DNA from 2 places in the Ensifer fredii genome. Region 2 is predicted to be linked to the other one. Evidence: predicted binding sites of a transcription regulator. Region 2 holds the regulator's gene; the other holds the start of a gene.
What was found. Region 2 encodes LexA, which represses DNA repair genes until DNA is damaged. Its sites were predicted from a motif close to TGTTCNNNNTGTGTTCNG; they were not measured.
Positions count from the first base shown of each region.

Region 1: parE (DNA topoisomerase IV subunit B) is a predicted target of LexA. The motif match lies at 2,267-2,284, and genes of this name have one in related genera.

Region 1 covers NZ_CP024307.1:1,561,878-1,565,245, forward strand. The annotation lists gene parE (DNA topoisomerase IV subunit B) at 87-2,150, opposite strand; gene NXT3_RS07625 (alpha/beta hydrolase) at 2,349-3,269, shown strand; gene NXT3_RS07630 (FAD-binding oxidoreductase) at 3,303-3,368, shown strand, end outside.
Region 2 covers NZ_CP024307.1:1,910,380-1,913,747, forward strand. The annotation lists gene NXT3_RS09525 (hypothetical protein) at 200-718, opposite strand; gene NXT3_RS09530 (hypothetical protein) at 879-1,178, opposite strand; gene lexA (transcriptional repressor LexA) at 1,685-2,395, opposite strand; gene NXT3_RS31945 (hypothetical protein) at 2,630-2,797, opposite strand; tRNA gene NXT3_RS09540 (tRNA-Ala) at 3,110-3,185, opposite strand; gene NXT3_RS09545 (sugar phosphate isomerase/epimerase family protein) at 3,273-3,368, opposite strand, start outside.

The DNA.
Region 1 (3,368 bases), 350 kb from region 2:
AGGGGCGATGCCGCGCAGTCTCCTCGCGCGGGGAGAGGGCGAGGGTGAGGGGCATCTATGCATTGCGCCAATGACCGGCAAGCGCCTCAAATATCCAGATTCTCCGCGAACACGGCGCGCTCCTGGATGAAGCGGAAGCGGGCGTCGGCCTTTGTGCCCATCAGGTTGTCGACGGCCTCGCGCGTGCCCTCGAAATCGACGTCGTCGATCTCGACCTTGAGCAGGGTCCGGTTGGCCGGATCCATGGTCGTTTCCTTGAGCTGCGCCGGCAGCATCTCGCCCAAACCCTTGAACCGGCCGATCTCGACCTTGCCGCGGCCGTTGAATTCGGTGCGCATCAGTTCTTCGCGATGCGCGTCGTCGCGGGCATAGAGCGTCTTCGAACCCTGGCTCAAGCGGTAGAGCGGCGGCACCGCGAGATAGAGGTGGCCGCTGCGGATAAGCTCCGGCATCTCCTGATAGAAGAAGGTGATCAGCAGCGAGGCGATGTGGGCGCCGTCGACGTCCGCGTCGGTCATGATGATGACGCGCTCGTAGCGGAGGTCCTCTTCGCGGTACTTCGACCGCGTGCCGCAGCCGAGCGCCTGGACGAGATCGGTGATCTGCTGGTTGGCGCCGAGCTTCTCGCGGCCGGCGCTGGCGACGTTGAGGATCTTGCCGCGCAAGGGCAGGATCGCCTGGTTGGCGCGATTGCGCGCCTGCTTGGCCGAGCCGCCGGCCGAGTCACCCTCGACGATGAAGAGCTCTGCGCCTTCCGCCGTGTTCTGCGCGCAGTCGGCGAGCTTGCCGGGAAGGCGCAGCTTGCGCACCGCGGTCTTGCGGTTGACTTCCTTTTCCTTGCGCCGGCGGACGCGTTCTTCGGCCCGCTCGATGACCCAGTCGAGAAGCTTTGCGGCTTCCGCCGGATTGTCGGCAAGGTAGTGGTCGAAGGGGTCGCGGAGCGCATTTTCGACGATGCGCTGGGCTTCGACGGTCGCCAGCTTGTCCTTCGTCTGCCCAACGAATTCCGGCTCCCGGATGAAGACCGAGAGCATCCCTGCTGCCGAGATCATCACGTCGTCGGTCGTGACGATCGCGGCCCGCTTGTTCTGGGTGAGTTCGGCGTAGTTCTTCAGGCCCTTGGTCAGCGCGATGCGCAGCCCCGCCTCGTGCGTGCCGCCTTCGGGCGTCGGGATCGTGTTGCAGTAGGAGTGGATTTGCTGGTCGCCGCCATACCAGGTAACCGCCCATTCGAGCGAGCCGTGGCCGCCCGCCTTTTCAGACTTGCCGGCAAAGATCTCGCGGGTGACGGTGAATTCCTTGCCGAGCGTCGCCGCGAGATAGTCCTTGAGACCGCCGGGGAAGTGGAACACTGCCCTGTCCGGGGTCTCCGAGCCTTCCGGCAACAGCGATGGGTCGCAGGACCAGCGGATCTCGACGCCGCCGAAGAGATAGGCCTTGGAGCGGGCCATGCGGAAGAGCCGCGCCGGCTCGAAGCGGGCATGCGGGCCGAAAATCTGCGGGTCCGGATGGAAGCGGACCTTGGTGCCCCGGCGATTGTGCACTTCGCCGAGCTCTTCGAGTCCGCCCTGCGGAATGCCGCGGGAGAAGCGCTGCCGGTAGAGTTTGCGGTTGCGCGCCACCTCGACCTCGAGCGAGTCCGACAGCGCATTGACCACCGAAACACCGACGCCATGCAGGCCGCCCGAAGTCTCGTAAGCCTTGCCGTCGAACTTGCCGCCGGCATGCAGCACCGTCATGACCACTTCGAGGGTCGACTTGTTAGGGAATTTCGGGTGGTTTTCGACCGGAATGCCGCGGCCGTTGTCGGTCACCGTCAGGAAGCCTTCTGCATCGAGGTTGACTTCGATGAAGTTGGCGTGGCCGGCGACCGCCTCGTCCATCGAGTTGTCGATCACCTCGGCAAAGAGGTGGTGCAGTGCCTTTTCGTCCGTTCCGCCGATATACATGCCCGGCCGCCGGCGTACCGGTTCCAGCCCCTCGAGGACCTCGATTGCCGAAGCGTCGTAATCGCTGCCATCGCTGCTCTTCGGTGCGGGCCGCGCTACATCGTTGCCGGCGGCAGGCGCCGTCGGCTTGCGCGGCGCGCCGGCATCGGCCGGCTTCGGCTGCAAGGGCATGGCGGAAAAGAGGTCGCTGCTGTCGTCCATGGAGTGGTTAGATCGTTCCTGTCGTCTCTATCGGCAAGGCAATAGCAAGACCGCGTCGCCGTCGCCATCCCCTGGCGTCCGAATCACCGGAATTCTGCCAGAGTCTTGCTGAAAGCGCGAACAAAAGGCGAATTTGCGGATGTGAAGGCCCGACAATGCGGTGAATTGCGGCTTGAGTGTTGCGTCGCGAAGGTGCCGATGGCAAGGCATGAGCCGAACCAGGGAGCCCGTCGGGTGTCTATGTCCACAATTGTTTTCTCCGTCCGGTGCCTGATTGCCGCGCTGCTCCTTTCAAGCGTTGTCCTCGCCGCCGAGGCGAAACCGTTGCAGCCCTACAAGGATGCATTGTTCGGCTATCCCGGAATCCTGCGGGAGGAGGATGGCGGCGATTTCCGCGTTATCGACTACCAGGAGATCAGGGATATCAACGGTCGCGATCAGATTCCGGAGCGGCGCGTCAAGCGGGCCTATTTATCGCTCGGCGTCAAGAGTTCCCAGGCCAACGAGACGCTCGACCTCGACAGCCGTTCTCTCGACGTCACGCGCGTCGGCGGGAATCGTGGGGCAGCCTTCACGGTAATCTTCATTCACGGGCGCGGCGGCGACCGCCGCCTCGGCGCCAACGACTTCTCCTTCGGCGGTAATTTCAACCGGCTGAAAAATCTGGCGGTCAACAATGGCGGTACTTATTATGCGCCAAGCGTGCGCTCCTTCGATGCGGCAGGCGTGGCTGATATTGCGGCGCTGATCCACTTTGCCGCCGAGCGATCCGGCAACCGGCCGGTCGTCTTGGCCTGCGCTTCCATGGGCAGTTTCATCTGCTGGGGCATATCGCGCGATCAGCAGGCGACCGCGGTATTGAGCGGCATGATGGTGATGGGCGGGGTCGCGGACCCAGCGTTTCAGGAGAGTGCCGCCTACAAGGCAAGGCTGCCGATGTTCTTCAGCCATGGCAGCAATGACAGCGTCTATGCCGCCGAGGCGCAGGTTGCGCTATATCGCTCGCTGAAGAGCAAGGACTATCCCGCTCGCTTCGTGCTGTTTGAGACCGGTTCGCATGGGACACCGGTGCGCATGACCGACTGGCGGGATGCGCTGAACTGGATTCTTGAGCGTTAGCCGAATGCTCGCGGTCGTTAATGGAAATTCCGCATGAACAAGGTTGAAAGCTGGCGTTGGCTGCAGGAGCATCCCCAAGGCGCCATCTCGCCGGACGAC
Region 2 (3,368 bases):
AGTATCGATCGTCCAGTTGCCGGGCGCGCCTAAGAGCCTTGAGACCTGGGCCGGATCCTTCCCAAGCCGCCTTGCCAAAGTAGCGTTAGAGATACCTGACTCCACGCAGTTACGCACGACGAGGTCATACATGTCCTCGCGAGCGTTCTCTGCCACATAGCCAAGCGTTCTCTCCGATATGCGCTGGTCGCCTTGCGGTTCAGCCAATATTGAAGTGCTTGGAGACATAATCTTCCACCTTTTCACCATAAATAGGGGGATGCCCCGGAAATAGGGAATCCCATTCTTGCCTGCATAGTTGTGCTGCCGCTCGAAAGTCCAAGCCTGCTCGCGGCATCCATTTGAGCAACACCAAGATGTCTGGCTCGGCAAATCCGCCAAAAACTCGGATGGCGGGCTGCGGGTCTCGGATCCGAACGTCGACGATCCCCAGAAGTACGGGGTCCACCCTTGCTATTGTGCAACTGGCGTCTTTGTCGTGCGGGTCCATGCCAAACGTCACATAGGACCCGTTTGAGATGCGCTCCAAGACAGATAATGTCCTACCGGAAAGCCTGGCGAACCGGCCGTCGACACCATCTCCGTCCACGAATTGCTGCACTTCTTTTCCAAGAAAAATGTGCCTCTGGACCAAATAGGACGGACGGGCGGGAACAAGTAAGCGCAGCGTCTCATCGGGGTTCTCGCAGTGTGTTTTTATTACCTCGCTTATTGACATATATGTCAACACATCCCCGTCAACAAATTATTAATTTTTGAAATCATCAACCCTTCGTGATGTTCACGAGCGTTGCAATATGCGCACAACCATTCGTTAGACGGCTGATTGAAGCGATCTTTGTCTCAGAGTCAACAGCCGCTGGCTCCGCCGGAGGCGCTCAGGGACGCTCGCTGTGTTGCTGCTCCACTTGATCGGCATATCCTTCAGCGGCCGGCCTTGGCGTGAACATGTAGATCAGGTCGTCGCATCCGAGCCCGCATCTCTGGTGCTCTCTCAGCTGCGTCCTGCGCTCACAGCTCTGGCCGATCAGGTTTATAAAGTCGCGGATAGGCATGTCGGCGCCGTGCTTTTCGATCAGCCGAGCGACGTTGTAGCGGCCCTTTCGCCCGCACTGCGAACAGGTCAGAACCATCTGGGGGAGGGTGAATTCGGCGAGTGTTCGTAGACGTTCAGGCATGCGCGATGCTCCTCGTTTGAGGTTGTCGAATCCCGCATGTCGTGAAGGGCGCCCGCACGCGCCGATGAGCAATTATCCTCGGTTTTCCGTTTCTGAAAAGTCGAGATTCCTCTGAAAAATCAATGGTGCAAAAACGGCAAAAAACGAGGCGCTTTTGGACCTGTTTTTCAGAAACGACATTGATTTTATTGGAAGTGGAGGGGATTTGCAGTCCTCTGCGTCACCACTCCGCCACGAGGCCTCTCGTGCTCGTAAAATCGAGCGATGGCGGGCGTTTAAAACGAATCCATGTGGAGCGCAAGAGGGAGACGTTCAAAAAAGACGCCCACAAACAGCTTTGAACAGGCCGGAATACGAGAGCGCTTCTTGCCGGTGGCATGGCGGACGCCGAGACCAATAAACGCCGGCCGCAGTAAGCGAGATCACGGAAGGCAAAGAGAACAGTTCTGTCGTCGCGACCGCGCGAAACGACCGCACACAGGATCGGCACAGGAACCCAAATCGGCCTAGTGATAGCGCCGGATCAGACCGACGAGTTTGCCCTGAATTTTCACGCGGTCGGGTCCGAAGATGCGCGTTTCGTAAGCCGGATTCGCCGCTTCCAGTGCGATCGATGCGCCCTTGCGGCGGAATCGCTTCAAGGTTGCCTCCTCGTCGTCGATCAGGGCGACGACGATGTCGCCCGGGCTGGCGGTGCTGGCGTTGCGGATGATCACCGTGTCGCCATCGAGAATGCCCGCCTCGATCATCGAATCGCCCTTGATTTCGAGGGCGTAGTGCTCGCCGCTGCCGATCATCTCGACCGGCACGGAAATCTCGTGCGTATTGTTCTGAATGGCCGAAATCGGCACGCCGGCGGCGATCCGGCCCATGACCGGCACTGTTATAGACGCGCTCTCGACCGGCGGCGTTGGCGCCGGCTTCGGTGCCGGGGGCTTGCCGAGGCTGCCCTCGATGACGCTCGGCGAGAAGCCGCGCCGCGGCTGGGCTGGGCTCGAATAGGCTTCCGGCAGCTTGATGACCTCGAGCGCTCGGGCCCGATTGGGTAGCCGGCGAATGAAACCGCGTTCTTCCAGCGCAGTGATCAGCCGGTGGATGCCCGATTTCGACGCAAGATCGAGCGCATCTTTCATCTCGTCGAAGGAGGGCGGGACCCCGGATTCCTTCATCCGTTCATGAATGAACAGAAGCAATTCCTGTTGCTTGCGGGTCAGCATGCGCGTCACTCCAGATTCGCGAAACAAATCAAGAACAGAAACTATCCGTTCCATATGTGTTCCGCAAGCACTTAATATTCCGTGAACTCATGCGTCGAGGCGCGTCCGCTATCAGGGCGGCACGGACGGTTTGCGGGTTTCGATGGTGGTGAAGACTTGCGTGCGGCAAGCGTCACACATAGGCGAGCGTTTGCTCACCTTTGACGACGCTGTGCATCGTCTTGACAAGCCGTCCTAGTAGGCGAGGCGCAGCCCGCCGGGGCTAAGAACGTCGAAGTCGGGTTCAGGGTAGGGGCCGTACCACTGGGTGTAGGTCGTGTTGCCCGTAGCGCCTGTCGTGGCGCATCCTGAAAGTGTGAGAAGAGCGATTAAGGCGGCGGCGATCAGAGATTTGAGAGGCATGGTAGTCCCCACTTGCGGGAGTTGCCGATATGCAATGATGCCAGGTGCTAAGTCTCTCTCAAATCAGGCTCTTTGGCAAGCGAGGGGCAAGGCGGGAAGACGGCACATCGGGTGGAAAACACCGCTCCCTCTGACTTCGGGTCGCTCGCTTCTTAACGGAATTCGCGTTCGCAATGGGTCTGCTGCGAACACAGTCTGAAGTGGTGGTCGTCCGAGGGTGACGAGCCACGTCGGATCGGCCCGCTACAGAGATGTCGCTGATGTCTTAGCGATGTTCTGTTACCTATGTCTCCGGGTCGGACAAAGGTCGTTTGGTGGAGTCGAAGGGAGTCGAACCCTCGACCTCCGCAGTGCGATTGCGGCGCTCTCCCAACTGAGCTACGACCCCAGCCGTTCACCTATATAGGCGGATTTGAGCGCCCGCGCCAGTCCCTCCCGGCGTCTCGCGTGGGGAGGATCGGGGCCGTCGTGGATGTCACTCGAGGAGAATTTGCTTGAGCGTCGCGGCGTCCTCGATGAAGGCGGCGGGATCGTCATTGGCGACGAATTCCAGCATTGCAAAGCGTCGCCC